Regions from separate parts of the Exiguobacterium sp. SH0S1 genome, predicted to be linked through region 1. Evidence: predicted binding sites of a transcription regulator. Region 1 holds the regulator's gene; each other region holds the start of a gene.
The links. The regulator Rex, encoded in region 1, represses fermentation and respiration genes when NADH is low (regulators of the CRP and FNR family bind a similar motif). The targets are predictions, from matches to a motif close to TTGTGAAATATTTCACAA.
Positions count from the first base shown of each region.

Region 2: the regulator Rex is predicted to act here: its motif matches at 3,448-3,465, upstream of EVJ20_RS10120 (DoxX family membrane protein).
Region 3: the regulator Rex is predicted to act here: its motif matches at 6,135-6,152, upstream of arcA (arginine deiminase).
Region 4: the regulator Rex is predicted to act here: its motif matches at 4,313-4,330, upstream of pflB (formate C-acetyltransferase).

Region 1 is NZ_SJVC01000006.1:122,546-130,584, reverse strand. Features, by position in the region: gene EVJ20_RS13230 (DUF2599 domain-containing protein) at 1-62, shown strand, start outside; gene EVJ20_RS13225 (hypothetical protein) at 443-850, opposite strand; gene EVJ20_RS13220 (ABC-F family ATP-binding cassette domain-containing protein) at 847-2,748, opposite strand; gene EVJ20_RS13215 (redox-sensing transcriptional repressor Rex) at 2,898-3,554, shown strand; gene EVJ20_RS13210 (twin-arginine translocase TatA/TatE family subunit) at 3,554-3,772, shown strand; gene tatC (twin-arginine translocase subunit TatC) at 3,776-4,564, shown strand; gene EVJ20_RS13200 (YesK family protein) at 4,840-5,133, shown strand; gene EVJ20_RS13195 (FAD-dependent oxidoreductase) at 5,327-6,673, shown strand; gene EVJ20_RS13190 (PspC domain-containing protein) at 6,713-6,895, opposite strand; gene EVJ20_RS13185 (RNA-guided endonuclease TnpB family protein) at 7,066-8,039, opposite strand, start outside.
Region 2 is NZ_SJVC01000003.1:197,760-205,798, reverse strand. Features, by position in the region: gene EVJ20_RS10135 (helix-turn-helix domain-containing protein) at 1-1,125, opposite strand, end outside; gene EVJ20_RS10130 (MFS transporter) at 1,236-2,501, shown strand; gene EVJ20_RS10125 (DUF3817 domain-containing protein) at 2,527-2,823, opposite strand; gene EVJ20_RS10120 (DoxX family membrane protein) at 2,906-3,409, opposite strand; gene EVJ20_RS10115 (pyridoxamine 5'-phosphate oxidase family protein) at 3,604-4,017, opposite strand; gene EVJ20_RS10110 (cold-shock protein) at 4,143-4,343, opposite strand; gene EVJ20_RS10105 (glycoside hydrolase family 55 protein) at 4,609-6,207, shown strand; gene EVJ20_RS10100 (flavodoxin domain-containing protein) at 6,171-6,677, opposite strand; gene EVJ20_RS10095 (glycoside hydrolase family 13 protein) at 6,781-8,039, opposite strand, start outside.
Region 3 is NZ_SJVC01000005.1:43,613-51,651, reverse strand. Features, by position in the region: gene EVJ20_RS11925 (hypothetical protein) at 1-95, shown strand, start outside; gene EVJ20_RS11920 (hypothetical protein) at 114-323, opposite strand; gene EVJ20_RS11915 (SDR family NAD(P)-dependent oxidoreductase) at 413-1,117, opposite strand; gene EVJ20_RS11910 (GNAT family N-acetyltransferase) at 1,130-1,519, opposite strand; gene EVJ20_RS11905 (serine hydrolase domain-containing protein) at 1,519-2,532, opposite strand; gene EVJ20_RS11900 (solute:sodium symporter family transporter) at 2,719-4,503, opposite strand; gene mgtE (magnesium transporter) at 4,647-6,005, opposite strand; gene arcA (arginine deiminase) at 6,341-7,570, shown strand; gene argF (ornithine carbamoyltransferase) at 7,587-8,039, shown strand, end outside.
Region 4 is NZ_SJVC01000004.1:70,953-78,991, forward strand. Features, by position in the region: gene EVJ20_RS10985 (NAD(P)-dependent malic enzyme) at 1-1,166, shown strand, start outside; gene pflA (pyruvate formate-lyase-activating protein) at 1,207-1,923, opposite strand; gene pflB (formate C-acetyltransferase) at 1,980-4,226, opposite strand; gene EVJ20_RS11000 (hypothetical protein) at 4,587-5,009, shown strand; gene EVJ20_RS11005 (DEAD/DEAH box helicase) at 5,064-6,230, shown strand; gene EVJ20_RS11010 (hypothetical protein) at 6,227-6,868, shown strand; gene EVJ20_RS11015 (hypothetical protein) at 6,898-7,989, opposite strand; gene EVJ20_RS11020 (hypothetical protein) at 7,999-8,039, opposite strand, start outside.

The sequences.
Region 1 (8,039 bases):
CGAATCGACCGGATGTTTCATTGTTGGATACGTATAAAGCACTTTGTAATCCAGACTACTAAAGGCGAGGTAAACTATGAACATTCAATACTTTGAACCAGATTCGTTATTTTTCATTGTAATCGCGTTGCTAATCCTCTATCCAATCCTTCTTTTAGTAGGGGTGACTACGAGTAAAACAAATCTTATTGGAAAGATTATTTACGGTATTTCAGCATTCTTTTATGCTTACGTGATTTGGTATAGCTACAGCCTAGGCATTTACTTAGACGAGATGTCTGATCCGGCACAAGATGAAGTCATCTTTGGTAGTATAGGATATTTCCATTTAATTTTGTTGGCATTCCCCTACATCTTTTTAACGATGGGTTTTACGTTCAAACAGCATACTCGATCATAATAAAAGAGCGCCTTCCGCTATACGCGGATTGGCGCTCTTTCGTCAGTTTTTCGGTTGTCGATAATTATTTCGATACCACATATTCACCCGGCTCACGACGTAGACGATAAACGCGAGCACCCACATGAACAGCGTCTCTCGATAAAAGTGGCCCCAGACCGAGCCAGGCGCATAAAAGCTATGCACCGTGACATCGATCGGCCAAATGACAAGCCGGATGAACAACGTGCTCATAAGCAAGCCGCTGAAGAGGCTGATGATGATACCGGACCATGTTTGGATGATAAACCCGACGACAATCGGCAGGAAGTAAAATAAAATGATCGGGACGTTCGTCGCCTCGCCGCGGATGAGTTCCGAGATATACTCGGTCCCACTCGGCACGATGTAGACGAACCCGGTCAGGAACGCATGCATCCAATCGATCCGCATGGCACGGGAACGCATCATGAATGGAGTTCCTCCCATTCTGTGAACAGTTCCGTGATCGACTCTTTCGTCGCGTCGGACTCGGTCGACAGCTCTTGGGCGCGGGCGAAGTCGTTGAACACGTCCGGTTCGCATAACAGCTGCTCGATTTCTTCAAGCCGAGCTTCGTGGCGCTCGATTGTCAGCTCGATCTCTTCGACCCGCTGTTTCAACCGGCGTTCTTCGCGCTGCTGTTCCTTGTCGGCGCGCTGCTTCTTGACGACGACTTGTTTCGTCTCCTCGCGGGCGAGCCGGGCAAGGTCCTCGAGCTCTTCTTTCTTCTCGACGTAATACGAGTAGTCGCCGAGGTACTCATCGATGCCGTTCGGCGTGATCTCTAAGACACGCGTCGCGAGCCGGTCGATGAAGTAACGGTCGTGGGAGACGAACAAGATCGTCCCGGGATAGTCGACGAGCGCGTTCTCGAGGATCATCTTCGAGTCGAGGTCCAAGTGGTTCGTCGGCTCATCCAAGACGAGCAAGTTCGGTTGCTCGAGCTTGAGCTTGGCGAGCGTCAGCCGGGCCCGTTCGCCGCCGGATAGTTCTTGGACGCGTTTCATGACGTCGTCCCCGCTGAACAAGAACTGGCCGAGCAGACTGCGGACTTCTTGCTCGCGCATGAGCGGCCAGTCGTTCCAAATCTCATCGATGACGCGGTTCGCGTCCGACAAGTTCTGTTGTTCCTGGTCGTAGTAGCCGATTTCGACGCCGGTACCGTAGCGGATGTCACCGGTGAGCGGTGGTTGTTGTTTCGTCAACACTTTGAGGAGCGTCGATTTGCCGACTCCGTTCGGGCCGACGAGGGCGACCGACTCGCCGCGTTGCAGTTGGAAACGCAAGTGTTGTGCGATCGGTTTTTCGTAGCCGATGGCGAGGTCGCTGCCGCTCAACACATCGTTCCCGCTTTGGCGTTTGATCGAGAACGACAACACCGCGCTTCGTTCGTCACCGTCCGGCACGTCCATGCGGTCGATCTTCTCGAGCCGCTTGCGGACGCTTTGGGCGCGTTTCGTCGTCGTCGCCCGGGCGATGTTCCGTTGGATGAAGTCTTGCATCTTGGCGATCTCTTCTTGTTGCGACTCGAACTGTTTCTTCTCTTGCTCGTAAAGCGCGGCCTTCTGCTCGAGGAATTTCGTATAGTTCCCGACGAAGCGGCGGCTGCGGTTGCGTGACAGCTCGTAGACGACCGAGACGACGCGGTCGAGGAAGTAACGGTCATGGGAGACGATGAGGACGGCACCTTTATAGCCGCTCAAATATTTCTCGAGCCAGCTGAGCGTCTCGATGTCCAAATGGTTCGTCGGCTCATCCAAGATGAGCAGGTCCGGGCTTTGCAGGAGCATCTTCGCTAAGGCAAGACGTGTCCGCTGTCCGCCTGAGAGCGTATCGATCCGACGTTCGAAGTCGTCCGGGTAAAACCGCATCCCGTGCAAGATCGAGCGGATTGTCGCTTCATACTGATAGCCGCCGCGGTCTTTGAACGTGTGTTGCTCCTCGTCATACGCCGCAAGCAGACGCTCGTAGGCGGCCGGGTCGTTCAAGATCCGCTCCGAGCCCATGTCTTGCTCCATCTGGCGGAGCGTCTTCTCTTGTTCGATCAAGTCGGTGAAGACGGTGAGCATCTCGTTCCACATCGTCTCGTTCGATTCTAATCCTGAGTCTTGGGCGAGATAGCCGATCGTCACGTCTTTTGGCTTCATGATGTCGCCCGAGTCATAGTTGTACTCGCCGGCGATGACTTTTAACAGCGTCGACTTGCCGGCGCCGTTGCGGCCGACGAGGGCGACGCGTTCGCCTTCTTGGATTTCTAGTTTGACATTCTCTAAAATCGGCTCGACGCCGAACGATTTGGATAAGTTGTTGACTTGCAGTAGGATCAAGTGAAAAAACCCCTTTCTCTCTGTTTAGTATACTTTATTTCTTCCCCTTTTCAGGTATATTCATTGAGTGCTTATGTGAATTCGTTTACAATCAAGGTGTATGAAATCAGATTCGTTTGAAACGCGTCGTAAAAAGGAGGCTCTTTCCGTTGAGTCAAAACGAACCAAAGATTCCGCAAGCGACAGCCAAACGGTTGCCACTATACTATCGGTTTATCCAAAGCCTACATTCGTCAGGGAAACAGCGTGTCTCTTCTGCTGAACTGAGCGAGGCGGTCAAGGTCGATTCGGCAACGATTCGCCGTGACTTCTCATACTTCGGTGCGCTCGGTAAAAAGGGATATGGCTATAACGTACAGTATCTGTTAGAATTTTTCCGTAAGACGCTGAATCAAGACGAGATCACGAACGTCGCCTTGGTCGGGGTCGGTCATCTCGGGACAGCGTTCGTCAACTATAACTTCCTTAAAAACAATAACACACATATCGTCGTCGGGTTCGACGCAGACGAGACAAAAGTCGGCACGACGATGTCAGGTGTCCCGATTCATCACGTCGATGAGATGGAACAGATTATGAAGCAAAACAAAATCGATGTCGCCATCCTCACGGTCCCGTCTGCCTACGCGCAACCGGTCGCCGATGATTTGGTCCGCTATGGCGTTCGAGGGATCTTGAACTTCACGCCGGCGCGATTGACTGTACCGGACACGGTCCGCGTCCATCATATCGACTTGTCGATCGAACTCCAGTCGCTCATTTACTTTATGCAACACTATCCATCCGCTGAGGGGGTCCATCAATAATGGAATTTCTACAATCATCACTCGTCGTCGGTATCCCAGGTGGCGTCAGTATTTTCGTCATCGCCATCATCGCGCTCATCCTCTTCGGGCCGAAGAAATTGCCAGAGTTCGGCCGGGCAGCGGGGCAGACGCTCCGTGAGTTCAAAAATGCCACGAACGGTATGATGAAAGAGCACGATGAGACCGACAAGAAAGAAATTGAGAAGAAAGAGCAGTAAGCCATGAGCCATCAACCTGATCAAGAACGGGCACTGTCCGATCACTTGACAGAGCTGCGGAGACGACTGATGCTGTCGGCATTTGTCGTCTTTGCCTTCTTTCTGATCGCTTTGCCGAGTGTCAAATACGTGCTCGCCTATCTGCAGGCGGACCTCGTCGAACGAGGGCTCGAGCTGAACGCCTTTGGGGTCGCGGACCCGCTCATGATTTACTTGAACTTGGCGCTCGTCATCGGGCTCGTCGCATCGGGTCCATTTCTACTGTATCAACTGTGGGCGTTCGTCGCACCTGGTCTGCATCCGAATGAACGAAAATGGACGCTCGCCTATATCCCGGTCATCTTTATCTTGTTCCTCATCGGTCTCGCATTCGCCTACTATTGGTTGTTCCCGCTCGTCCTCGATATCTCGACGGACCTCGGGCAAGACCTCGGTCTGACACAGATTATCGGGGCGACGAACTATTTCACGTTCCTGTTGCAACTGACGATCCCGTTCGGACTGTTGTTCCAGTTGCCGGTCGTGACGATGTTCTTGACGCGCATCGGTGTCGTGACGCCGTACTTCCTCTCAAAAATTCGGAAGTACGCTTACTTCGCCTTGTTCGTCATCGCGGCATTCATCACGCCGCCGGATTTGACGTCACACCTCATGGTGTCGCTGCCGCTCTTCTTCTTGTATGAGATCAGCTTATCGATCTCGCGCGTGACGTACCGCGGTGTGCTCCGACGTGAGAAAGAGGCGATGGTGAAAGAACAGATGGATTTGATGAAGCAAATGAATGAGAAATGAACACTACGTCATGAGACGTGGTGTTTTTTTATGCGAGTACATTAAACTGGAAGTGTCTTGAAAAGGGGCTTGGCCATCGTGTTGATCGGACTGTTTTTCCTTGTCGGTTGGCAAGTACCACGGTTGGCATAACGGTGCTTTTTGGTCGCAAAATGTCGTACTGAAACCACATGTTCTAAGTGATATTGGTCGTAAACGCTTTTTCTGCAACAAGGAAGTACTCTTGTCACATGTTAAGATAGAAACCAATCAAACACACGTCAGGGGGAGAAGCGATGGCTTGGGAATATTACGGGGACGCGCTCATCGTCACAGGGATGTTGACGACGATGCTCATACTCGTCGTGCTATCTTTTTTGAAGTCACTATACAGGCGGAAACTCGTGTTCCCGTTGACGCTCGTGGTGATGGGCTATATCTTGTTTATGGTCGGGCTCGCCTTCGTCCGCGGCTGGGACGGAATGGGTTGGAGTTTGATCGGCTTCGGTTTGTACGTGATCGGGCTCATCACATATATCGGTGTCGTCATCTACCAGTGGGTGAAAGCGAGACGCACGTCCAATTCATGATTAAAACCGTTCCGGTCGCGGAGCGGTTTTTTTGTCGTCACAACCGTCGTTCAAACTTTAGACATAATTACGTGAAAAACTGAGCAAAGGGATTGTCAAACCTTCTTGTGAAATAGTACACTAAGTTCAGAAAGCGAATGTGATATTTGTCACAAACACTAACTTGCCTACAACTCAAAGGAGAGACTACCATATGAAAATCGCAGTCATCGGATGTACACACGCAGGAACAGCAGCAGTCAAAGGCTTACTCGCCAAGCACGACAACCTCGACATCACCGTCTATGAGCGGAACGACAACGTCAGTTTCCTCTCGTGTGGGATCGCCCTCCACGTCGGCGGCGTCGTCAAACGCGCTGAAGAATTGTTCTACTCGTCACCGACCGAGCTCGAAGAACTCGGCGCGACGATGCGCATGAAGCATGACGTGTTGAACATCGATGCGGAAGCGAAGACGGTCCACGCCAAAAACCTCGAGACGGGTGCAGACGTATATGACACGTTCGACCGTTTGATCGTGACGACAGGATCTTGGCCGATCGTCCCGACGCTACCTGGCATCGAGATGACTGGGATCGAACTTTGCAAAAACTATGGTCACGCTCAGCGCATCATCGAGCGGGCTAAGGGTGCGACAAATATCGCCGTCATCGGTGCCGGCTATATCGGCGTCGAGCTCGTCGAGGCGTTCGAAGTGTACGGCAAGCACGTCACGTTCATCGACAGTGCTGACCGCATCTTGAACAAGTACCTCGACAAGTCGTTCACGGACCAACTTGAAGCCGACATGACGTCACGCGGTATCGACCTTGAGCTCAGCCAAACGGTCGAAGCGTTCCGCGGCACAGACGGAAACGTCACGCACGTCGTCACCGACAAAGGTGAGTTCGAAGCCGACCTCGTCATTCTATGTGTCGGTTTCCGCCCGAACACGGGACTGCTCGCAGGACAAGTCGACATGCTCGGCAACGGCGCCATCATCGTCGACGAATATATGCGCACGAGCAACCCGGACGTCTTCGCAGCCGGTGACAGCTGTGCCGTCTACTACAACCCGGCGCGCACACATGCTTACATCCCGCTCGCGACGAACGCCGTCCGCATGGGTACGCTCGTCGCCGAGAACCTCGTCACACCACGTGTCCGTTACCAAGGGACACAAGGGACGTCGGGACTCCGTCTCTATGACTGGAACATCGCCTCGTCAGGCCTCACGGAAGAAGCGGCCGGATTGTTCGGCCTCGACGTCGAGAGCGTCGTGATCGAGGACGCGTACCGTCCTGAGTTCATGCCGACGTCGGAGCCGGTCCAGTTCAAACTCGTCTATGAAGTCGGCACACATCGTGTCGTCGGGGGACAAGTGCTCTCGAAAGCGGATATGACGCAAGCGGTCAACACGTTGTCGCTCGCGATCCAAAACGAGATGACGGTCGAAGAGCTCGCCTACGTCGACTTCTTCTTCCAACCGCACTACAACAAGCCGTGGCACTTCATCAACAGTGGAGCGCTCGCGGCGATGAAAGACAAAGTCAACGCATAACGCAAAAGATTCGAAAGCAGCCGCTTTCGAATCTTTTTTTTATAGGTAACGTGGCGCGTCCTGCATCGAGTTGGCGAGGATGATGTAGACGAGGATGTTTCCGGGCATGATAAGAAAGAGTAACCGGACGCCGAGCGAGGACATGCCGAAGTACTCGGCGATGCCGCCGCAGACACCGGCGAGAGAACGGTCGGTCGCGGATTTTCGAAGAGCACGTTGCATAAAGTAGACTCCCATCTCGAATTTGATATGTAAATTTTACCATATGTGTAGTGAACTACTCACCACTTTTTTGCTTCGCAACTTGAAGTGGGAGCTTCTTGGGAAGACCATGCTTTGACCAGCCACGGTTGTGGACCAAGCTCGTCGGGCAGTCCCTGCCCTGGGGTGTTTCAGTCGGCGAGACCCAACAGGTTGAGGCTCGCGTTGACGTCGCGGTCGTGGTGCGCGCCGCATGCGGCGCATGTCCACTCGCGGACGTGCAGGTCCTTCTTGCCGCCGTTCTCGCCGCAGGCCGAACAGACCTGGGTCGAGGCGAACCACGGATCGGCTTGAACGAGCGTCCGGCCGTGGAACCTGCATTTATAGGCGAGCTGGCGGACGAACTCGCCCCACCCGGCGTCCCCGATCGACTTCGCCAGGCGGCGGTCCTGCATCATCTCCCTCGGCTTCAGCGTCTCGACCACGACGACTTGGTTCTCGTCGACGATGCGTCTAGACAGCTTGTGGAGGAAGTCGTGCCGTCGGTTCTTGACCTGCTCGTGTTTCTTCGCGAGGACGAGCCGGGCCTTCTCGCGGTTCCGGCTGCCGGGCTTCTTGCGGGAGAGCGCACGCTGCGTGCGTTTGAGCCGCGCCTCGGCCTTTCGTAGGTTGCGCGGGTTCGCGATCTTCTCCGTGACGAGCGCGTCGTTCGTCATGACGGCGAAGTGCCCGAGGCCGAGGTCGATCCCGATCTTGTGCTCGGCCGGGACCCAGGGCTCGTCGTCCTGCTCGACGAGGAGCGACACGAAGAACTTGCCCGTCTTCGTCATCGACACGGTCGCAGAGCGGATGGCCCCGTCGAAGATTCGGTGCTGTGTGAAGCGGATGAACCCGACCTTCGGGAGCCGTACCCGGTTTCCCTCGATGCGGATCGTGCCGTGCTGGTTGTTCGTCGTGTAGGACGCGCGCGCTTTCCGTTTCGACTTGAACACCGGGAAGCCGGCCGTCCCGGCGAAGAACTTCGCGAACGCCGTGTCGAGGTGCAGCTTCGCGTTCGCGAGCGCGAGGCTGTCCGCCTCGGCGAGGAACGGGAACAGCGGCTTGTAGGAGGCCGGCGTCGGCGGCTTCCGCTTCGGCCCGCCGTTCGCCTTCGCCTCCTCGTGGA
Region 2 (8,039 bases), on a different contig from region 1:
AACAGATCCTTCGATTGAAGGCACTAATTCGAGCCCACACCCGTAACTCGCACCAATCAGCACCCCTTCAAAATAGACGGCCTGATCGATCAAGCTATGTGTCTTCCAACCGTCCATCCCTTCCCATAGCCGCTTGAAAGCCATATCTCCGAGTTCCATCTCACCTTTCATCGCATAATAGACTCCTTGTGACATCTCGATCGCGGCGATGAACGAGTAATCATCACCCAACAGTCGCTCCATTTCCTTAATCTGTTGCCCGAGCTGCTCGACGCGGCCGTAGTGGATGGCATAAAGTGCCTCTGACAAAGCGAGACGCACTTTGGCCACGTGTTCGTCCGTGAACTGAATGTACTGCCTTGCTTTCACAAACGCCTCATTGATCCGTTGTTCGTCTTTCAGGTAAAGAGCACATAATGCAATCGTCCGATTCACATCGTCGGCTCGATAATACGTTCTCGTCTGATGCATGTGTTTAAGGGCAGAATCTAGATGATGGATGGCCCCAGATAGATTCCCTTCATACGTCATTTCTTTCATGACGAGAAGCATCGCATATTCAATCCGAGTTCGTGACGACATGTTTCGCACGTCTAACAATTCCAATCGATCAAACTGTTCGCTCGCTTCCTCAAACTGATTCCACAAAATGTAGTAGTAAGCTTTCCCGATGAGTGCCATCGCCAGCTCATCTTTTTCATCGAGCCGTTCGAACAAATTGATTGCTCGCTCATAATAAGTTAACAGTTCACTGCGCTTATCGCCATGTTTTAAGTTATCTCCCATAATGACGTATGCCTTCCCTTGCCACACCGAGTTCATCTCTGTCGTCAAATATGGGGATAGCGCCTGCTTGGTAGCTTCCTCGTCCCATGGATTAAGGCTCAATTGGGCGTATTCGATGTCTTCGACGAGCGCTTGCAGCTCCGCCTCGCGAGGATCGACAAGTAACGACTGAACCGACACGTCCAACCGCTTGGCAATCTCGCGCAGACTGCGCATCGACGTTTCGGCTTTCCCGTTCTCAATCATACTGAGCATCGATTTCGTGATGATGCCGTCTGCGAGTTGACTTTGCGTCAACTTTTTTTCTTTTCGTAACGTCTTAATCCGTTGTCCAATCATAGAACACCTCTTAAAAGTTAAATTTAATTGAACTTATTGTTTACAAATCTCTCTTTGTCGTCTATTATAATGTTAAATCACATTGAACTTAATTGCAAAGGAGACTATGTATGACTACTTCTACCTCGAACTTGCACGTGTTGTTGCTCGGGAAATTCATGTCGTTGTTCGCTTCCAGCCTATTCACGTTCGTCGCCGGATTGACGGTGCTGACGACTTCCGGATCTGGGCTCCAGTTCGCCCTCGTCTTACTGGCCGGGACGTTGCCTCGTGTTCTATTATCGCCGTTTGCCGGTGCGTATGCCGACAAATTGAACCGAAAACGCGTCATCATCACGATGGAATCGCTCAACGGGCTATTGTTCTTCTTGGCCGGGGCCGCGAGCCTCATTTGGACGTTCGGCGTCCCTGCTTTCTTGATTATTACATGTCTGCTTTCTATCGTCTCCACTTTCTTGTCCGTCACGTTGACGAGTTCGATTCCACTCCTGTTCGACGAAGACGGGCTTCAACGCGCCAATTCGCTCATCCAAAGTATCATTTCCGTCTCAAGCATTGGCACGCCACTTTTAGCCGGGGCGCTGTTCAAGCTATTACCGATTTCAGCGTTCTTGTTCAGCTCATCCCTCTTGTTCCTTATCGCCGCCCTGTTCGCCTCACGTCTCACATTCCAAGCGTATGAACATGTCTCCACCGATCAATCGACGTGGGACGACGTCCGCTCCGGTTTCCGCTATTTGAAACGCCAACGCGTGCTATGGACGCTGACGATTCTTGCGGCGTTCCTCAACTTCTTCTTCGTCGCTTCAGAAGTCCTATTCCCGATTGCCGCCTTGCAGCAGATCGGGGTCAGCCCGCTCCAGTTCGGCTTTTTGGAAAGTATGTTCGCAGTCGGATTTTTAGTCGCCTCACTTGCCCACGCACTGCCGTTCTTTAAGATCAAGTATCGTCTAGCGACGGTCCGCACATCGCTTATCGTCATGGGTTGCCTCTTTATCGGCCCGGCCGTCCCGCTCTATTTCGACTTCTCGGTCACACCCGCCATCGTCTTCCTCACCGGATTCGCTTTGTTGAGCGGTTTCTTCATCATCCGCATCAATATTCCCATCCAACTGTTTTTGCAGACGAACACGGAACCAAGCTACCTCGGTCGTGTCATGGGCGTCCTCGAATCGCTCGCGATGGGGATCACCCCGCTCGGTTTCGTGTCGTTCGGGTTATTGAGCGAATGGATGTCGGTCACGTCACTTTATGCGATTTGCATGGTATGCCTGCTTTCGATCACGCTGTTCGCGATGCACCGCATCCGTCACGATATCACCGCTGAAAAAGCGACGGTACTGGCTGAAGTCGAAAGCGCGCCGACACATCAATGAACGAAAAAAAGACATCGAACGTTTTTCAGTTCGATGTCTTCTCTGTTGATGGAAGGACTCGTTTCTCTAACAAGAACGGTCCGAACGGGATGACCGAAGCCATGACCGCGAGGACTAGTACTTTGAAGCCCCAGTTGAAGCGCCACGCCATGTAAACCGCTGCCGCCACGTAAGCGACGAACAGGAAACCATGGGCCGCACCGACGATGCTGACGGCTAGCGGCATGCCAGCCAAATACTTGAGCGGCATTGCAATCAACAATAAGAGCAGGAATGACATCCCCTCTGTATAACCGAGCCATTTGAATCGAGTTGCGTTCATATCCGTTCTCCTTTTTAATCGATGCTACATTCATCGTAGCCGATAGAGGTGAAGTTTGTCACAGGGGAACGTTAGAAAGTCGTTAGGCTATTTGACGATTTGGTGAACGATGCGAAATTTTTGTTTCGACGAAGCGGCGAAGGAACAAACCGTCGACGCCGATCTTGCCTGCGTTGTAGCCCGCGACGAGAATCAAGACCGATACGATCAACATCGTCGGGTTCGTGCTGACCGTCCCTGACAATAAGAATGCCATGTTCATGACGAGTCCGAAGAAAGCCGCACTGCGTGTGAGGGCACCAAGCAAGAGACCGAGACCAACCAAGAACTCACCGTATGGAATTAAGATATCGAAAAGTGCTGCGTTTGGGATCGCGAAGTTTTCAAGGAATGTTGCCCACCAGCCGGCGACCGCCGGGTGATCTCCCGTCGCAAGCGTGAGCGCATTATTCAGAAAGCCTTCTGATCCGAAGCCGCCCGTGATTTTACCCCATCCGGCTGTGAGCCATTGATAGCCGAGCCAGATCCGTAATACCGTCAAGATGCCGGTTGCGATGTTGTGGTTTTGCCAAAACTTTGTGAACATGATAATTCCTCCTTTTGAATGGTTGAATGATGGCTTATATGTGATTACATTCACAATATATCACCCATGTTCATGTTTTCACATAGCTTGAGACAATAGTTCACGTTTCGTTCATATGTGTGTCACAGGTCAGTCACTTTTTGGAAATTGCACCAAAAAAAGCAATGTCTACTCGAGACATCGCTTCCACTGATTTAAAGATCAACTTGTTGTGGCGGTTGGCCTTTTTTATTCATCACACGCATCGATTGCGGTGAGATTTTTAAAATGACGAGTTTTGGATCATCCGGGCCGTCGAACCAGCCCTCAAGTTTTTCGTTCCACACTTTTTCTTTCATCGACTCGTCATCAGACACCGACGTCTCTCCTAAAATCTCTAGATACGTGTCGCCGACCCCGTCCCCGTCGTAGCCGATCAAGACGTGCGTATACGGATTGTTCTTCAACTCATCGACTTTATCCGTATCTTTCGAGGTTGCCGTATAGAGTGTCAGACCGTCATGGAAAAACGTCATGTATCGGCTGTGCGGCTTCCCTTTATATACCGTGGCCATCGTTCCGACGTTGCTTGCATCTAGAATTTGTTGTGCCGTTGTTTTAGCATCCATTTAAAAAGCCCCCTTATCATAGTCACTCGTATAATCATTCCCTTGCGGCATTTGATTAAACACGAAGACACGAAAAAACCTGCTCGCCGAAGCGAGCAGGTTATAAAATTCCTTGGAAAGGAAGATTAGATTTTTTCAACGTTAGAAGCTTGTGGGCCACGAGCTCCGTCAGTGATTTCGAAAGTTACTGCTTGGCCTTCTTCAAGTGTCTTGAAGCCGTCGCCTTGGATTGCTGAGAAGTGTACGAATACGTCGTCTCCGCCTTCCATTTCGATGAAGCCGTAACCTTTTTCTGAGTTAAACCATTTTACTTTACCTGTGTTCATAATGAACCCTCCTGAAATAAACGCTGTGCGTTCTAGTAGTGCCTTACTAGAAAAAACTGACCAAAAAAAAGCACAAAACTTGTTGGATTATCTTTCATGAAAAATAATCCCAAGCGATTGTGAATTATGTTTCCAGCTATTCTTAATTAAGCACATATGTAATATACCATGGATAAATGCTTCTGTCTACTAAATACTTCGGTTTGCTAAAAATAATTTCAAAACGGGTACACCACATGTAGTGAACGTTAGGAGGACGACTCATATGATGAATCAAATTGACCGCACGCATATCGCTGCCACCATCGCCCGTCACGCGGCCTGGTCGACAGATGAGCTATTGACGGAGACGCTCGCTTGGCATCAAGCGACGCGACACGACCATTATCCTGACCAATCGAAGTCGTACCGCTCCCACTTGCCGATGACGGAACGAATCACACCGGTGACGAGTGCACTCCCGCTCGAGGTCGTCGACGATCTCGTCCGGCCCGTCTGGATGCGTCGTCTCGACGCGGAACATTTGAATTTACTGCAGACGACACGCCATCACGTCGACGTGACCGATTACGGGGCCGTCGGGGACGGCAAGACGGACTGCACGCTCGCATTCCGGCTCGCGCTTCGGTCGAACCGCCACGTCCACGTGCCGGCCGGTGTCTATATCGTCCGTGGCGTCCGGATCCCCTCGAACTGCGTGCTCGAAGGTGCGGGACAGCAGGACACGGTATTACGCTTGGCCGACGGCACACCGAAGCATCGCCGGCTGCTGCGAAATGCGACACCGTTTTATGGGAACCATCACATCGAGGTCGCCCATCTGACGCTCGACTGGAACGTCGAGCGCCTTGGCGACGTCGATCGGACGTCGAGTGGAGACACGGCTTCGAGCGCGTTGACATTCGCCCACGTCAAATTCGCCTGGGTCCATCACGTCACCGCCAAAGGTGCCGGGCTGCACGCGTTCGATATCACCGCCCCTCACTACCATTACCTCGGGGACGGGTTGCGTGCCAAAAAAGGCAGCCGCTACATCTGGCTCGACCGCTGCGAGGCGACGAATTATGGGGACGACGGCATCACGACGCATCATAGCGACGCCATCTACATCACGAACTGCTACTGTCATCACCCGCACGGACGTACGCACGCCCACGGCTTCTCCAATTCAAACGGCATCGAGGTCGATGACGGTTCGCGTCACGTCGTGCTCGTCAACAATATGACGGAAGGTTGTTTTGGAGGCGTCGAGGTGAAAGCCCACGGTACGTCCTCGGCCGCCCATGACGTCCATATTTTTGGGCACGTCTCGTATCGTGATAATCGGTCCTTCAATTTTCGCCACATCGGACACCACTTGGCCGACGATCCCGAGTCGAAGACGGCGCGGTTCATCTCGGGGACGAATTTACTATCGATTGAACCGGTACGCTCGAAGCTATACGCCAAGTCATCACCCCGTAGCCTCGTCATATCGGCGTATCAAGACGTATTGATCCATGGCTTTACGGCCATCGGTGACCCGTCCTATGATTATACAGGACATCCAGCGCTCGCCGTCCAGTATAAGTCTCGGAACGTTCAATTAAAACGGATCGCCACAAGCGGGTTCGTTTCCAGCCGCGCCGACATCGAACTGTTCGGCGGCGACAATCGGACCGATCACGTCACAATCGAAGATGTCACATGCCGGAATTCGGCCCCGATCTCTGTAAAGATCGGCGGACAGCTCGCTAACGTCGTGCTAAAACACATCGAAGGCGAACAAAAAAGTGGAGATGTTCTCATCTCCACGAGTAGCCCGGTCGAAGCGCACGACTTATTCGCTTATGGTTTCTCAGATCGGGTGCGAAGTGACGCTTGAGTCGACTCGACGAGCTCATTCAACCGGGCTTCGTCCAAATTGAGCGAACTGACCGTCTGTTTGGCCATCATCCGGACGATGGCTTTGTCGAGGAAGCCCATCCGCTCAAAGTCATAGCCGCTGCCGACGACTTCGACGAAGTAGGCGTGTGCTCGTAAATGTTCCCCGTACGCGCTTTCGAGCTCACGTTGCCGCTCCGCCGCGGTCGGCGTGCCGGCGCACAAGTACAATCCGAGCGGACGTTCAAGCAATTGGACTTCGCTTTGCTTCAACCAGTCGGTCAGCTCGTCTTGGACTTTCCCCATCCGGATCGATCCCCCGACGATGACGTGGTCGACCGTTGCCCAATCGACGTCTGGCTCATCGACCAAGTTTTGAACGTGGACGTTTCCGGACAACCGTGCGGCCAAAAGATGGGCGACTTTCTCGCTCGTACCATATCGTGACGTATACGCAATCAACGTCTTCATCTCGTTTCCCCCTTATTAAGTCAGAATCTACTCTTCCTATTCCCGAATGGTTTGGAGAATACTATACGCTTGAAAAAAACTCGCCGCTTGGGCGAGTTTTTTGTCATAGTTTGTACACTTGTGCCTCGTAGGGACGAAGCGTGAACGGTTCGATCGGCTCCATGTTGCCGATGATACGGTCTTTGACGTCATACGGCAACGTCCGTTCTTGTGTTTCAGCAGAGAAGTTGCACAGCACGAGCCACGTCTCTCCTTCGAGCGTCCGCGTGAACGCGTAGACGGCTTCGTCTTCAGGGAGCAACAGCTCATACTTCCCGTAGACGACGACCGGATTCTGTTTCCGCAGCGCGATCAACTGACGGTAGTAATGGAAGAGTGAATTCGGATCAAGACGTGCCGCTTCCGCGTTCACGTCGACGTAGTTCGGATTGACATCGATCCACGGCGTACCGGTCGTGAACCCACCTTGCGCGTCAGCCGACCATTGGACCGGCGTCCGCGAATTGTCGCGTCCGCGGGCGTGGATGCCGCGGAAAATCTCCTCGTGCGTCAACAAATCGTTCGATGTGTAATCGCGATACGCGTTGAGCGTCTCGATGTCACGGTACTTGTCGATCGAGTCGAACGCGACGTTCGTCATGCCGAACTCTTCGCCTTGATAAATGTACGGCGTCCCTTTCAACATGTGCAGGAGTGTCGCAAGCATCTTGCCAGAGACGACCCGGTACTCATCCGAATCGTTGCCGAATCGCGAGATCGCCCGCGGTTGGTCGTGGTTGCTCCAATATAGGCTGTTCCAGCCCTCTTCCTCGAGTCCTTCTTGCCAACGCGAGAAGATCGTCTTCAACTCCGTCAGCTTCCAGTCAGTCGGATTCCACTTCCCAAAGCTGCCGTTGCCGACGTCGACGTGCTCGAAATGGAACACCATGTTGAGCTCGTCACGGTCTTCACCGGTGTATAGCTTCGCCTCGTCGACGCTGACACCCGGCATCTCCCCGACCGTGATCGTATCGTACTTCGACAACACTTCACGATTCATCTCTTGCATGAACTCATGGATGCGCGGCCCGTTGAAGAAGAACGGCGTTCCGTCTCCGTAGCCCGTCCCGCGCGTCTTCCCGTCCGGATAGCTTTGGTCTTTCGAGATCATATTGATGACGTCCATCCGGAAACCGTCGACGCCTTTGTCGAGCCAGTAAGCCATCAAATCATACACTTCGCGGCGCAGCGTCTCCGACTCCCAGTTCAAGTCGGGCTGTTTCTTACTGAACAGATGCAGATAATATTCGTCGCTCGCTTCATCGTACGCCCACGCGCTGCCGCCAAAGAAAGCGCCCCAGTTCGTCGGTGGCTGACCGTTCT
Region 3 (8,039 bases), on a different contig from region 1:
GTGACATCTTTATCGATGAGGCAGACTTCGAAGAGTACGATTTTGAAGAGTTTGCCGATGATGACTTTGAAGATGAGACCGATAACCAAAACTGAATCCAAAACGTCTTTCCCTTATTCAGAAGGGAAAGACGTTTTTTTGACTTCGCTCATGTCCATACGCATACGCATCACTTCCGTGGCACCGAACCAGAGTCCGACGCTACACAGCAGGGACACACCGCTCACCAACGCTCCGACGATCGCGATATCTCCAATCATCGTGAACGATAGCACGAGGCTGAATATCCCGAAAAACAGCAATCCTCCCGCTATAGTCTTCATACATCACGCCACCCTTTCTCATTTGATTTGACTCTAGTGTAGCCGGTCAAACGAGACAGGGTTGGTCTATTTTTATACCTGGTTGAAAATTAGATGAGGTCGTGGATGGTATACGTTTTTCCATTGACAAACGGCTTGTCGATCAACTGCTCGACGAGGACGCGGCCGACCGTCTCAGGCGAGCGGAGTTTTCCTTCCGTCTCGTAAGCTTGAAACTGTTCGACATCTTGAAACGCTTCTCGTGAAGACGCGCGGATCGTCTGTTGCATGGATGTGTCCATCACGCCCGGGTTGAACAAGGCGAGGCGATGTCTCGTTCCTTCTAGTTCGAGCGCGACGGTCTCACTAAAGTGGTCGAGTCCAGCTTTCGTGCCGCAGTAGGCGCTCCACCCCGAGATCGGACGTTTGGCGGCACCTGACGTCACGTGGATGAGCGAGACGGGCACATCGTAAGCGAGGACGGCGTTCGTGATCAGCATCGGGGCGAGCAGATTCGCCTGAACGTGAGCGGTGAGCTGCTCCGTGTCGAGGTGGCCGGCCCGATGAATCGGTTCGATCAACGCCGCATTTTGGATGATGAGTAGCGACGTGGCGTCAGCGATGTACGGCTTGATTTGGTCAAGGGCTCGAAGTGTACTCGATACGTCGGATAAATCGACTTCGATATGTTTGAACGTTAAATCGCGTGATTGCGAGCGTGATAGGTTGATGACGTCGTAGTTTCGTCTCGACAGTTCTTCAGCGACAGCACGGCCGAGACCGCGTGACGCACCGGTGACAAGGGCAAGTTTCAAATAAATTCTCTCCTATTCGTGAATCGTTTTTCGAAAACCGTAGAAGGGGCGGAAGTTCAAGCGTTCATAATACGTATGCGAGGAAGCGCTCGCGAGCATCTCGAGTCGTGTCTCAGGATAGAGTGCATGGACGTGTGTCAATAACCGTTCCCCGAGGCCAAGCCGGCGGTGCGAAGCAGCGATGAGCAACTCGCACACGTAAAGGCTGACTTTTGTGTCGGTCAAACCGCGAAGATAGGCGATCACGTGTCCCGTTTCAGACTCGATGACGAAAGCGATGTTCGAGCGGCGCCATGCTTCTTTTGTCAACTCATCTTGACGAACGAGCTGGTGCCAGCCCTCAGCTTCGTTCAACGCTTGAATCTGTTCAAAATCTCGTTCATCGTAAAGACGGATGATCATCAAGACGCACCCACTTTCACTTCAATCGCTTTCATCACATCAAACGCCCCCTCTGACTCGTTCGAACAGACGACAGAAGTGACTTCGAAAGCAGGGTAATAGGCGGAATGGAAGCTGACACCGGGATCGTAGCCCATCACGTGATATTTGAATACCTCTTCGTTAGGTTCGAGTTGAATCCAGACGCCATACCCGTAATGTCCGCCCCGGTCATTGACGGTCACGTGAGGTGTCAATAACCGCGTTGTCATCTGTTGACCGAGAAGACGATGCCTGAGCAACGCGTCCCATAGTTTGGCCATGTCGGCCACCGTCACGAACGCCCCTCCGTCCGAACCGCCTTTGACGGGAATAGAGTACTGATTTGTCCGCCATGAACCGTCCGGATTGTTGATATAGCCGAGCGCCGTATCGGCAGGCAGGGCGTCAAGCGAGAAGTAACCGGAGTCGGTCATGCCGGCCGGTGTGAAGACGAACTGTTCGATGTAATCCGAGAACGTCAATCCGCTCGCTTGTTCGACAATGAGACCGAGCAAAATGTAACCGGCGTTATTATAGTGGAATTCGCCGATTTCATGTTTCATTGACTGTTGCTGGAACATGGGCAAAAAGTCGCTCAATCGTCTTAGCTGATACATCGGACGTTGTTGCCATAACTCTTCAAAGTCGTCCATGACGGATTCATCAAAATAGTCCGGGATGCCTGACGTATGAGTGAGCAACGTTTCGACTGTCACACGTGTATCAAACTTAGGTAAATCAAGGGATAGACAGTCTCGGAGCAGCGAAGTGAACGCCAGCTTCCCTTGTTCGACGAGCTGACAGATGGCGATCGCCGTGAACAACTTACAGCCAGAGGCGATCCCGAACCGAGTCACGTCACGGTTTGGCAGTCGTTCGGAACGATTCGCATATCCTTGTTGTCGTTCAATTAATAGGTCGTGCTTTCGGACAGCGAGACATGTGCCTGAAAAAGCGGATGAGATTTCAAAATCTGACCAATTAGTATTCATGAGTGGACCTCCGACGTTTGGCTGTTCCTTTCCGTTTCTAAGTATGTAAATCATACCATTACACATTAACCTAAATAATGGAAAAATGATAGGTGTCATTCTTATGGTGAGGCGATTTTGCAGATGAAAAAACACCGTTCGAACTGATTCATTTCAGCAGGAACGGTGTTTTTGTAAAGAGGCAGGTCACCCGCCGCTCGCTTTTTCTTCGAGCTCGGTTTCGGTCGTTCCAAGGTTGTTCAAGTACACCTCGTATCTCGGGAGCCAGTACCGGTACGATACCCAGACGAGACCGCTCGTCGCGGCGAACAATGTCAGCGTCGCTGGCCAGAACCAGCCCGAGACGATCCCGTCCGCATAGGCAAGACCAATCGGAGAGAAGACGAAGTAGACGAACACCATCGAGGCGATGAGGATGATTGACGTCGAGATCGCATGACGCCAAGGTTTCACCCGACCGAGGTCGATCCGGATCGGCTTGATTTGTTGCATCGGACGCAGTTTGGCGAACAACAACATGATACTCGTCTCGATGACGAACAAGATGCCGTAGATGTGGATGAAGTTGATGCCAAGGTCAAATCCGAACCACTGTTTCATACCCCAGACTAAGAAGTAGTACGTGATGACGTGGAAGCCGATGACGATTTTAGCGGCGATCGGCGGCACGCGCTTGACGAGCATGCCAATCAAGACGACGACGAGAATCGGGATGTTGAAGAAACCGGTGAAACGGCGAATCAAGTCCCAAAGACCGTCCGGCGCGTACATCAAGTTCGGTGCGACGAAGAACGAGACGAGCGCGACGAACGTCCCGAACCATTTGCTGACCCGGATCAAGTCTTTGTCCGAGGCATCGGGTTTGAACTTCGGTTTATAAATGTCGAGCACGAACAGTGTGGCGATACTGTTCAGCAATGAGTTGAACGAGCTGAACACCGCGCCGAGCAAGACGGCGAGGAAGAAGCCCATGAGCCACGTCGGTAACAAATCGGCGATCAAACTCGGATAGGCGAGGTCTGCCTTGTCCATGTTCGTGCCGTATAAGTGAAACGCGATGATGCCTGGAAGCAGCATAAAGATCGGAACGAGCAACTTCAAATAACCGGTGAAGAGGACACCTTTTTGTCCTTCGGCGAGGTTTTTAGCCCCAAGAGCCCGTTGAATGACATATTGATTCAACGCCCAGTAGAACAAGTTCGCGAAAATCATTCCGGTGAAGATGGATAGGAATGGCACCGAGTCGTTCGATGACCCGATCGCGTTCAACTTTTCAGGGTTCGACGTCGCGATCGTCTTCATCCCTTCGACGACGCTGCCGTCACCGAGTGCGATAAAGCCGAGCGTCGGGACGAGGAAGCCGATGATGATGAGCCCGATGCCGTTGAGTGTATCCGACACCGCAACGGCGCGGAGGCCGCCGAAAATGGCGTAGATAGCGCCGATGATACCGATGAACCAAATGACGAGCCAAAGTGACTGTTCAAAGCTGATTCCGAGCAGTTCGGGCACGTCGAAGAGCTGAAGGACCGCGAGGCCGCCGGAATAGAGCATCGACGGAATCGTGACGCACATGTAACCGAACAAGAACAAGAGGACGGTCAAGCGCCGGACGTCCTCGTCATAGCGTTGACTTAAAAACTCAGGAATCGTCGTGATCCCGATGCCGAGAAAGCGTGGCAGTAGGAATAGTGCCATGATGATGGCGGCAATCCCGGCCGTCACTTCCCATGCCATCGCCGACATGTTGCCGGCGAACGACTGCCCGTTCAAGCCGATCAACTGCTCGGCCGATAAGTTTGTGAGCAGGAGTGACCCGGCGATGAAGAGACCGGTCAGCCCGCGACCAGCCAAGAAATAATCATCGGCGCTGTCGACTTTTCCTTTTGTCAGGCGATAGGATACGTAAGCGACGAGTCCCATGAATAAGGCTCCGGTCACTAATATGTATATAACTTGTTGAATCGTCACTATTTATCCCTCCTTGTATTACTTCTTATCTATAAGTACTTTTCGTAATTACCCGCCTGGCACGATAATTATTTCCCATCATCGCTTTTGTAAACAAACCGTAACAAAGCTCACACGAAAAAAGACACCTGAAACGTCAGGTGTCAGAAAAAGCGAAGCAATGAAGTGGCGACAGTGAAGTAGATGATCAATCCGAGATTGTCCACGACCGTCGTGATGAATGGACCCGAGGCCACGGCCGGATCGAGTTTCAGGCGGTTGATCAAGAGCGGGACGAGTGTACCGACAATCGTGGCAACGCTCAGTGAGGCGAAAATCGACAAGCCGACGATCATGCCGATCAAGGCGCTATCGTACAGGACCGTGATGACCCCGAAAATAACGACCATACAGGCGAGTCCAAGCAGGACACCGGTTCCGAACTCCCGGCGAATCATCTTGGCGACATTTTTCCGATTGATCGTGCCGAGCGCAATCGAACGTACGGCGACGACGAGCGACTGGGTGGCGGCGTTTCCGGCCGATCCCATGACGAGTGGCATGAAGACGGCGAGCAAAACGATCGTCTCGAGCGTATCTTCAAATCCACCGATCGTCGATGCGGTGATCATCCCGAGGAACATGAGGCTGATGATCCAAGGGGCACGTTTTTTCGCTGCCTCGACCGGGCCCATGTTGATGTCAGACGAGCCTTTCGTCGCGGACAGCTCTTCAAAGTCTTCGGTCGTCTCGCGTTCGATGACGTCCATGACGTCGTCGACGGTGATGATGCCGAGCAGGTGATCATCGCTATCGATGACCGGGAGCGCGAGCAAGTCATACTTTTGGACGGTTCGGGCCAAGTCTTCTTGATCGGCCATGACGTGGGCCGAAACGACCCGCCGCCCCATGATGTCAGCGATGAGATGGTCGAGCGGGGAAACGATCAAATCACGGAGCGACACAACGCCGACGAGACGTCGGTCTACATCGATTACATATAAATAGTAAATTGTCTCAGCTTCAGGACCGAGGTCACGCAACTCTTCGAGTGTCGCCCCGATCGTTTTGTCGGCCTGTAACACGATGAACTCGGTCGTCATGATGGCACCGGCCGTATCATCTGGATAGCGCATCAAGTCTTTGACCTCGGTCGCCTCGGTCTCGTCCATCTGTTCGAACAGTTCGTTCATGAAATCGTCCGGAAGTTCGGTCATGAGGTCGGCGGCATTATCCGAGAACATATCGTTTAAGACGCTGACCGCATACGGGCGTGGCATTTCTTGGATGAACTGCTGTTGTTCATCGAGCTCTAATTTTTCAAATAAATCGGTGTACTCTTCAGGTGATAAAGCGCTGTATACAAACGCCCGATCGGGTTGGTTAAGTTCGATGAAGATGTCGGCCTGTTCACCCGGGTGAAGTGTTAAAAACACGTCGCGGAAATCGACCGGATCCCCTTTTTGGATGAGCGCTGTCACTTGGGCTTCATGACGCGCGCGTTCTGTACGTTCGATGGCCATCGACTCACTTCCTTTTCTAAAGTCATTTTTCGTATCTTGTCGTTATCGTACCTTAATTTGAAAAGAAAAAATAATGGATTTTATTCACAGTTCATACATCGTGTATCCATCCTAACCGTTGCTCTCTCCTTGTTCATTGATTCACAACCGTTTGTTCATTCAGTTTGACTTATATTGTATCCATTTTTTTGTGAAATCGACCACAATCAGAACGTCGGAATTACCCGCCTCGGAATCGGGTAAGTTGATAATGTAAGGGTAGAAACACACCCGAATCACTAGGAGGAAGCGAGATGATATCGATGACGGATCAATTGACCGCACGGGATACAACGCTGAAACATCCGATTCACGTGTATTCAGAAATTGGTGAACTAAGGACTGTACTATTGAAGCGTCCAGGACGCGAACTTGAAAATTTGACGCCGGAGTATTTGGAACGACTCTTGTTCGACGACATTCCACATTTGCCGGTCATTCAAAAAGAGCACGACTACTTTGCGAGCGTGCTACAAAACCGGGGCGTCGAGGTGCTCTATTTAGAAAACTTGATGGCAGAGACACTATCGCTGCCTGGCGTACGTGAACGATTCGTCGCCGACATTCTTTCGGAATCAAAATCAAATATTAACGGTTCATACGAGACGCTCAAAGAGTATTTACTCGCTTATGATAACGAACAGTTGATCGAGACGGTCATGGCCGGTATCCGTAAAACCGAGATCAAGCGCGAAAAGCGCCGTCATCTGCACGAGATGATCGAGGACACGTATCCGTTCTTTCTCGACCCGATGCCGAACCTGTACTTCACGCGCGACCCGGCCGCGGCGATTGGGAACGGCTTGTCGATCAATCGCATGAAAGAACCGGCGCGTCGCCGCGAATCACTGTTCACGCAATATATTATGAGATACCATCCACGCTTTGCGAAGCATGATATCCCGATCTGGTCGGATCGTGACTATCGGTTCGCGATGGAAGGCGGGGACGAACTCGTCCTATCAAAAGAAGTCGTCGCCATCGGGATATCGGAACGGACGACCGCCCAAGGAATCGAGCGCGTTGCCCTCAACTTGCTCGCGAACGGGGGCACGTTCAAGAAAGTCATCGCCATCGAGATTCCGAAGTCGCGTGCGTTCATGCACCTTGATACCGTCTTCACGATGGTCGACCACGATAAGTTCACGATCCATCCTTTCATCCAAGGACCGGGCGGCAAGATGAACATCTTCGAGCTGACGTTGAACGCGGAAGGTGAGCTGCACATCACGCAACACACTGATTTGTTGAAAGTGTTGAAATCGGCTCTCGGCCTAGAGGAAATCGTGTTGATCCCATGTGGTGGGGGCGACCCCATCGCTGCGGCGCGCGAGCAATGGAACGATGGGTCGAACACGCTCGCAATCGCCCCAGGTGTCGTCGTTACGTATGACCGGAACTACGTGTCGAACGAGCTGCTCCGTTCAGAAGGGGTCGAAGTCATCGAAATCATGTCGAGTGAGTTATCACGAGGCCGTGGAGGCCCGCGTTGTATGAGTTGTCCAATTATCCGTGAAGATATTTAACGAGGAGGAGACACACATGTCCACAACGTTCAACTTTGATTTGAAAGGTCGTCATTTTTTATCGCTTAACGAGTTTTCGCGGGACGAACTGAACTACTTGATCGACTTATCAGCAGCGTTCAAACGTCAAAAGAAACAAGGGATTCCCCACCGGATTTGTGAAGGCAAGAACGTGGCGCTCTTGTTTGAAAAACCGTCGACACGGACGCGCTGTGCGTTCACAGTTGCGGCAATCGACCTCGGCATGCATCCTGAATACCTCGGGAAATCGGATATCCAGTTCGGAAAAAAAGAATCGGTCCGTGATACGGCGATCGTGCTTGGACGCATGTTCGACGGCATCCAATTCCGTGGCTTCGCTCACGAAACGGTGGAAGGTCTTGCACGGGATGGCGGGGTCCCGGTTTGGAACGGTTTGACGGACTTGTATCATCCGACGCAAATTTTGGCCGACTTCTTAACCGTCAAA
Region 4 (8,039 bases), on a different contig from region 1:
CGACACCAAAAGTCGACGTCGACACGACAGAAGCGCTCAGCCTCGCCTACTCACCGGGCGTCGCCGAACCGTGCCGCCGCATCGCTGAAAATAAAGAGCTGTCCTATGAATATACGTTGCGCGCCAACACGGTCGCCGTCGTCTCGGACGGAAGCGCCGTACTCGGGCTCGGCAACATCGGTCCGGAAGCGGCGTTGCCGGTCATGGAAGGCAAGGCCGTCCTGTTCAAAAGTTTCGCCGGGGTCGATGCGTTCCCGATTTGTTTAGACACACACAACGTCGATGAGATCGTGCGGACGGTCGAACTGCTCGCCCCGACGTTCGGCGCCGTCAACTTAGAAGACATCAAGGCACCCGAATGTTTTGAGATCGAGGCCCGGTTGAAGCAGACGCTCCCGATCCCGGTCTTCCATGACGATCAACACGGGACGGCCATCGTCGTCTTGGCCGGCCTCGTCAATGCACTCCGTTTAGTCGACAAAGCGATGCCTGAACTGCGTGTCGTCATGAACGGAGCCGGGGCCGCCGGAATCGCCATCGCCAAGCTGCTCAAGCGCTTCGGCGTAGAGGACCTCGTCATCTGTGATACGAAAGGTGCGATCTATGAAGGACGCGCCGACGGCATGAACCCGTTCAAAGACCAGATCGCCAAGGCAACGAACCGGAAGCTCCACGTCGGCACACTCTCAGACGTGCTCGAGGGGGCCGACGTCTTCATCGGTGTCTCGGCCGCAGGCGCCGTCACCGAGGACATGGTCCGCTCGATGGCCACAGATTCGATCATCTTCGCCCTCGCGAACCCGGTGCCGGAGATTATGCCGGATCTCGCGACTTCCGCTGGTGCCCGCATCGTCGCGACCGGTCGCTCGGACTTCGCCAACCAAGTGAACAACGTCCTCGCCTTCCCCGGTATTTTCCGTGGGGCGCTCGACGTCCGGGCGTCAGAGATCAACGAAGAGATGAAAGAAGCGGCCGTCCATGCGATCGCCGACTTGTTGACAGAGGACGACCTCGCGAACGGCATCGTCATCCCGAGCCCGTTCGACGAGCGGGTCGCACCGGCCGTCGCGATTGCCGTCGCGAAGACTGCTGTCGAGACCGGTGTCGCCAACCGTCCGCTCGACGAGGACGCCATTCGCCGCCACGTACGTGATAAGCGGCTATAACACGAAAAACTGCGCAGACCATAACGGTCTGCGCAGTTTTTTAGACTGTACCTTGTAAGATCCCTTCCGCCCACTCGACTTCTTCCGTCGTCGGTGGTTTGATGCCTTTTAACGGATAGTCGAGGCCGAGCGCCTCCCATTTATAGACGCCCATCTCGTGATACGGCAAGATTTCGACTTTCTCGACGTGGTCGAGTTTTTGAATGAACGCCGCCGTGCGCCGGAGCGCCCCTTCATCAAGCGTCCATTCCGGGACAAGGACGTGGCGAATCCACATTTTCGTTCCGCGCTCGGATAAGTGTTCAGCAAGCGCGAGCGTGTTGGCGTTGCTCCGTCCTGTCAGTTTCTTGCACATGTCGTCATCGATATGTTTAATATCGAGCAAGACGAGGTCGGTGTGGTCTAAGATGGCGTCAAGGTTAGGGGGACGGAGTGCACCCGACGTATCGAGCGTCGTGTGGAGCCCGTGTTTTTTCGCTTCACGCAACAGCGCTTCTAAAAACTCTGGTTGCGCGAGCGGATCGCCCCCTGAAATTGTGATGCCGCCTTTTGATGCTTCCATGAACGGACGATAGCTGAGCGCTTCTTGAATGACGTCCTCGGCCGAACGATGGTTATTCTTTTTAAAATCCCACGTATCAGCGTTGTGGCAATACAAGCAGCGAAGCGCACAACCTTGCAAAAAGACGATAAAACGAATTCCCGGGCCGTCAACGGTTCCAAACGATTCGACCGAGTGTACATATCCCATTGTCATCGAGATGACCTCCTAACGAATGAGCGGCCTTCAAGCGAAGGCCGCCAAGCCTTTACTTACAATGAACCGTGGAACGTCCGGTTGATGACGTCGATCTGTTGCTCGCGTGTCAACTTGATGAAGTTGACGGCGTAACCTGATACGCGGATCGTGAGCTGCGGATACTCTTCTGGATGTTCCATGGCGTCGAGCAACGTCTCACGGTTGAAGACGTTGACGTTCAAGTGGTGACCTTTGTGCTCGCCACCCATATAGCCGTCAAGAAGTGCCGCCAAGTTAAGTTCACGTGCGACGTCTTCTTTACCGAGTGCTTTCGGTACGATCGAGAACGTGTATGAGATACCGTCTTGCGCGTGTTCGAACGGAAGTTTAGCGACTGACGAGAGCGACGCTGCCGCTCCTTTCGTATCGCGGCCGTGCATCGGGTTCGCACCCGGTGCGAACGGCTCACCAGCACGACGGCCGTCCGGTGTATTACCTGTTTTCTTGCCGTAGACGACGTTCGACGTGATCGTCAAGACCGATTGCGTATGAAGCGCGTCGCGATACGTTTTGTGTTTCCGGACTTTTTCCATGAACGATTCTACGAGTTCGACAGCAATCGCGTCGACACGGTCATCGTTGTTTCCGAATTTCGGGAAGTCGCCTTCTGTTTCAAAGTCGACAGCGATGCCGAATTCATTCCGGACCGGTTTGACCGTCGCATATTTGATTGCTGACAAGCTGTCCGCCGTCACCGAAAGGCCAGCGATACCACAAGCCATCGTCCGTAAGATTTCAGGGTCGTGGAGCGCCATTTCAATCCGCTCGTACGCATATTTATCATGCATGAAGTGAATGACGTTGAGTGTGTTGACGTAAAGCTCTGCGAGCCAGTCGAGCGTCCGGTCGAAGTCAGCGTACACTTTGTCGTACGTGAGGACGTCTTCTGTGTTCATGTCCCAAGCCGGAGCGATTTGTTCGCCGCTCTTCTCATCGCGTCCACCGTTCATGCTGTAGAGGAGTGCTTTCGCCATATTGGCACGGGCACCGAAGAACTGCATCTGTTTGCCGATCTTCATCGGTGACACACAGCAGGCGATGCCGTAATCGTCACCGAACTCTGGAAGCATGAGGTCGTCGTTCTCGTATTGGATCGCCGACGTCTCAATTGACATCTTCGCGCAATATTGTTTGAATCCTTCCGGTAATTTCGTCGACCAAAGCACCGTCAAGTTCGGTTCTGGTGCCGGGCCGAGGTTTGTGAGCGAGTGAAGGAAACGGAACGAGCTCTTCGTGACGTTCGAACGGCCATCCTCACTCATCCCACCGATTGATTCCGTGACCCACGTTGGATCTCCAGAGAACAATTCGTTATAGTCAGGCGTCCGCAAGAATTTGACGATGCGGAGTTTCATGATGAAGTGATCGACGATTTCTTGGACGTCTGACTCTGTCAAACGGCCTGCCGCCATGTCACGCTCAGCGTACACGTCAAGGAATGTCGATACGCGTCCGAGAGACATCGCCGCACCGTTTTGTTCTTTGACAGCTGCAAGGTAAGCGAGATATACCCATTGATAGGCTTCTTGCGTCGTTTCAGCCGGACGACCGAGGTCGAATCCGTAAGCAGCGCCGAGTTGTTTCAATTCTTGAAGGGCACGAAGCTGTTCAGACATCTCTTCCCGCGTCCGAATGTCTGCTTCCGAGAGGAAACCGCCATTGTTCGCCAAATCTTTTTTACGCTCGGCAATCAAGAAATCTAAACCGTACAAGGCAACGCGACGGTAGTCACCGATGATCCGGCCACGTCCGTATGCGTCTGGGAGACCTGTGATGATCCCTGACTTACGTGCCGCCCGCATCTCTGGTGTGTAGGCATCGAAAACACCTTGGTTGTGTGTTTTACGAATGTCTGAATAGATTTTTGTGATTTCAGGATTTGGTTCGAAGCCGTATGACTCGAGCGCGGCGTCGACCATGCGAATGCCGCCGTTCGGATGAATCGAGCGTTTGAACGGTTCGTCCGTTTGGACACCGACGACTTTTTCAAGGTCTTTATTTAAGTACCCAGGTCCGTGTGAGATGATTGTCGACGGCGTGTTTTGATCGACATCCCAAACGCCCCCGCGTTCCCGTTCTTCTTTCGTCAATTCCATCACTTGTCCCCAAAGACGATTCGTCGCCTCTGTCGGTCCGACTAAGAAACGGTCATCCCCTGTATACTCGTGGCGGTTCAAGCGGATAAATTCACCGACATTCACTTCGTTCGTCCACTGTCCAGGAACAAATCCTGACCAGGCTGATTTAATTTCAGTTGCCATTATGGTCACTCCTCATAGTTGAGATAACTGCCTGATTCCTTATAATATGAGTGTACGTGAAAACGTGAACAATATGTTTTACATTCTTGTGAAAGTTGTAACAATCTCATGAACATTGGTGTTACGCCGTTTTTGTAAGCGCTATTTTATCTGTTATAGTAGTTTTTCAACTTACATAGAAACAGACGAATCCCTATCCGTTCACGTTCTTGTGAATTCTGTATTATCTTTAAGTAGTTGTGAAAAATCATACAGTTTTTGTAGTGACTTAACTCACAGGTTCGGGATAGAACTTGAATTTTTGCCTTATATCGAGCACAATGGAAGCAGAACATTGTAGAAGAGGAAGGGGTTCTTCCCATGACGTATGAACCATTAACAGCCGAGCATAACTTAAAAGCCGGTGACCGCATCTCCCTTAAAGTCGAAGAGGCTGGAGACAAGCGCGACGGATTTATCACAGAATTTGAAGAAAAAGGCTTTTGGATTCGCTTTGATGACGATATCGAGAATGAGGATTTCATCGATTTCCGTGACCATTTAATGGTCGCACTCGTGTCGCGCCCAATCGACGTCGCGACGACGTATCCAGAACTAAACGCCTATGCAAAATTGCTTAAGGAATTGGAATACCGCGTGTATCAAGGCTTCACAGTCGAAGGTGTCGAAGCCTCACCTGAGCACATCGACGTGCACATCAAACTCGTCGAGGACGGGCAAGTGTACACACAGACGCTCCGTTCATCGATTGACCAAGACACTGAACATGTTCGCTATATTTGAACCAGGGAGCGCTTATGCTTCCTTTGTTTTTGCCCAACGATAAGGAGAACTGATATGAACTTTACAAAACCATTCATTAACGAAGCCTGGGAACGCCTTGGCTTTAACGAACCGATGCCGGTCCAAGCGGAAGCGTTCCCGCCCCTTTTAGAAGGAAAAGACGTCACAATCGAAGCACCAACAGGGACAGGTAAGACACTCGCTTATCTTTTACCCGCTATTGAAAAAATCGATGCCTCGAACGACCGGATCCAAGTCGTCATCGTCGCACCGACGCGCGAACTCGTCATGCAGATCCAAACGGTGGCGCAACGTTTCACCGAAAAAGGTGACGTCCGGATTGCCTCGTTCATCGGCGGCGTCGAACTGAAGCGCCAAATCGATCGCTTGAAGAAAAAACCGCATTTGATCGTCGGGACACCAGGACGTCTCGTTGAATTGATCGAGAAGAAAAAGTTAAAGCTTCATGAGACGCATACGATCGTGCTCGATGAAGCCGATCAAATCATCGACAGCGGATTGACGGAAGCGGCTGAGCGCATCATCAACCATACGGCGCACGAGCATCAAATCTCACTCGTTTCGGCGACGTTGACGGATACGCTCCAAGCCTGGGCTGCCCCGTTCTTGAAAGAACCGGTTCACGTGAAGGTCGAACGGACTGTCAGTGCTCAAGTGACGTACGGCTATATGTTGACGACACGTCGCTATAAGCCAGAATTGCTTCGTCGCCTATCACACGTCGACGGTGTCAAAGTGCTCGCCTTCATCAACAACCGCTCGTTCTTACCGCCGCTCAAAGGTGAGCTCGATAAGATGAAAGTGAACTACCGTATGCTCGATAGCTTGAAAGGGAAACGTGCCCGCGTCGAGACGCTCCGCGAATTCCGTAAAGGCGAATATCCGCTCCTCATCACGACGGGTCTCGCAGCGCGCGGACTCGACATCGATGAAGTGACGCACGTCGTCCATTTCGATTTACCTGAATCGACCGATGACTTCATCCACCGCTCAGGACGGACCGCTCGCGGTAGCGCGGCCGGGACGGTCCTCTCGATCGTGACACCGGAAGATTTGACGCACTTGAAATCGTTCGCCCGCCAGCTCGGTGTCGAATTGAAAGAGCTTGAGATTTACCGTGGCGAAGTCATCGAGAAACGGATCGAAGACAAACCGCCGGTCGTCAAACGTCCTGCAGACAAGCGAGGACCACGGCGATGAAAAAAGACCGGAAAGTAATTCCCTTCCCTTTGCTCGTCGAAGAGTCCGAATTGCTGGCCGAACTGAAAAAGTTATACGAGCAAGCGGCACTCGCACGCAGCACGCAGTGGACGAACTATATCCAAGAGATCGCTTCGGAAGGCACGTGGCACTTGAAAGACGCCGAACTGTTCCGCGATTTGTTCATCGATTGGGCCGTCTTCTTTGAGACGGATGAGGACGGGATGACACCGCACGGCCGCTATTTGGCGGACCATAAAGCTGACATGTCACCTGCTCTCTATCATGCCTTGCGCGGTCTCGCCGTCCCCCGGTGCTCTGTGTTTGAAGTGACCGAAGACGGCTTACGTGATTGGGAGACGAAAGAGACGTACAAGGTAATGCTACCGGAAGTACGCGAACCAGGCGACGTCATGCTCGGCAAGCTGCTCGACATCCGTGGCAGCTGGCGCTTCGGGTCGGCCTTCCTCGCACTTCCAGCGAAGATGGCTGGCAACGTAGCGGATCTGTACATCGACTTCACGGATGAAGTCGGTCCAGGTGCGTTCCTCGACCAGTTCCCTGAGTTTTGTGCGGAACTGATCGATATGTTGCTTGATTTAGAAGAAGGGGTCATCATCCCGAAACCAACGAAATAACCGAGAGGCAGCCGCCTCTCGGTTATTTTTTATCTCACATAAAATTGGGCGCCATCGAGCAATAACTTCGCTTCCTCGTTCGTCGCGTTCACCGCGGCGCTCGAGACGGCTTTCCCGTCCTCGTATACGTCGATGACGGCTCCGTCTTTCGTCGGACGGACGTGGTACAGTTGGTTTCCGACATAGGTAGTTGTGCCAACTGAACCATCGATGACTTGGCGTGGCGACGGTTTTCCTGTCATCAAATCGACGACGATTTCGGATCCGTCTAGTTGCACCGCCATCAACTCGTTATCATGTACGGTCAAGTTTGACTCTTCGGCTTTTGAAGCGAGTTGGACGACTTTATTCGTTTCGATGTCATAAGCGAACAGTCCTGGACGATTTGTTTCGGTAGAATGGGTCTCCCCGTTCTCTGTGAAGGATTCATACGCCCCAACTCGAACTGGGATAAACCGATTACCGGTCGAGATCGGCATCATATTGCGGTCATAAAACCAAGACGTCCCGAGCACTTCGGAAACGAAGTCGTTGTCGAGATCGAGATCTTTGATCGTTATCTCGTTTGTTCCTTCCTTAAGCACGGCAAGTTTTGTTTTTGATTCCGCCTCATAACCACTGCGGAAAATTAAATGAACGTCCCGGTCGTGAACGAACAGACCAGCCCACGAGCCCTCCATCACATCGGCCGGCGCCTTAAACGTCTCACTCGTCACAGTCTCACCATCCGTAGACTTGAATAAGACAATTTCCTGATTTCCGTTTTGTCCGAGGCCGACATATCCTTCATCCGTGCGAATCGATTGGGCAAAGTTCAATTCTTTCATCTGGCGATAGAAGCCGCGCAACGAAGGATCGAGTGTGTCTCGATAATGAATCGCTTCTTCGATATAGTTCATATTCGTCGCGATCCGACTACGTTCTGTCGTCACTTCGAATCGTTCACTCGTCTCGTTCTCCGTCTCATAAAACACATCGATCGTCTGGTCGGCCCATACATCAGGATTCGTTTTGACAGTTAACTCCCACTCCGCTTCCGTCTTGTTCATGTCGATGACGAACGTCCCGAGTCCGAGGACGATTACCGCACCGAGCGCAGCCACATTCCATATTCGTTTCATATACTCACCTCACACACTTAGTTTCTTCGTCAAGTAGCGACGACTGATCC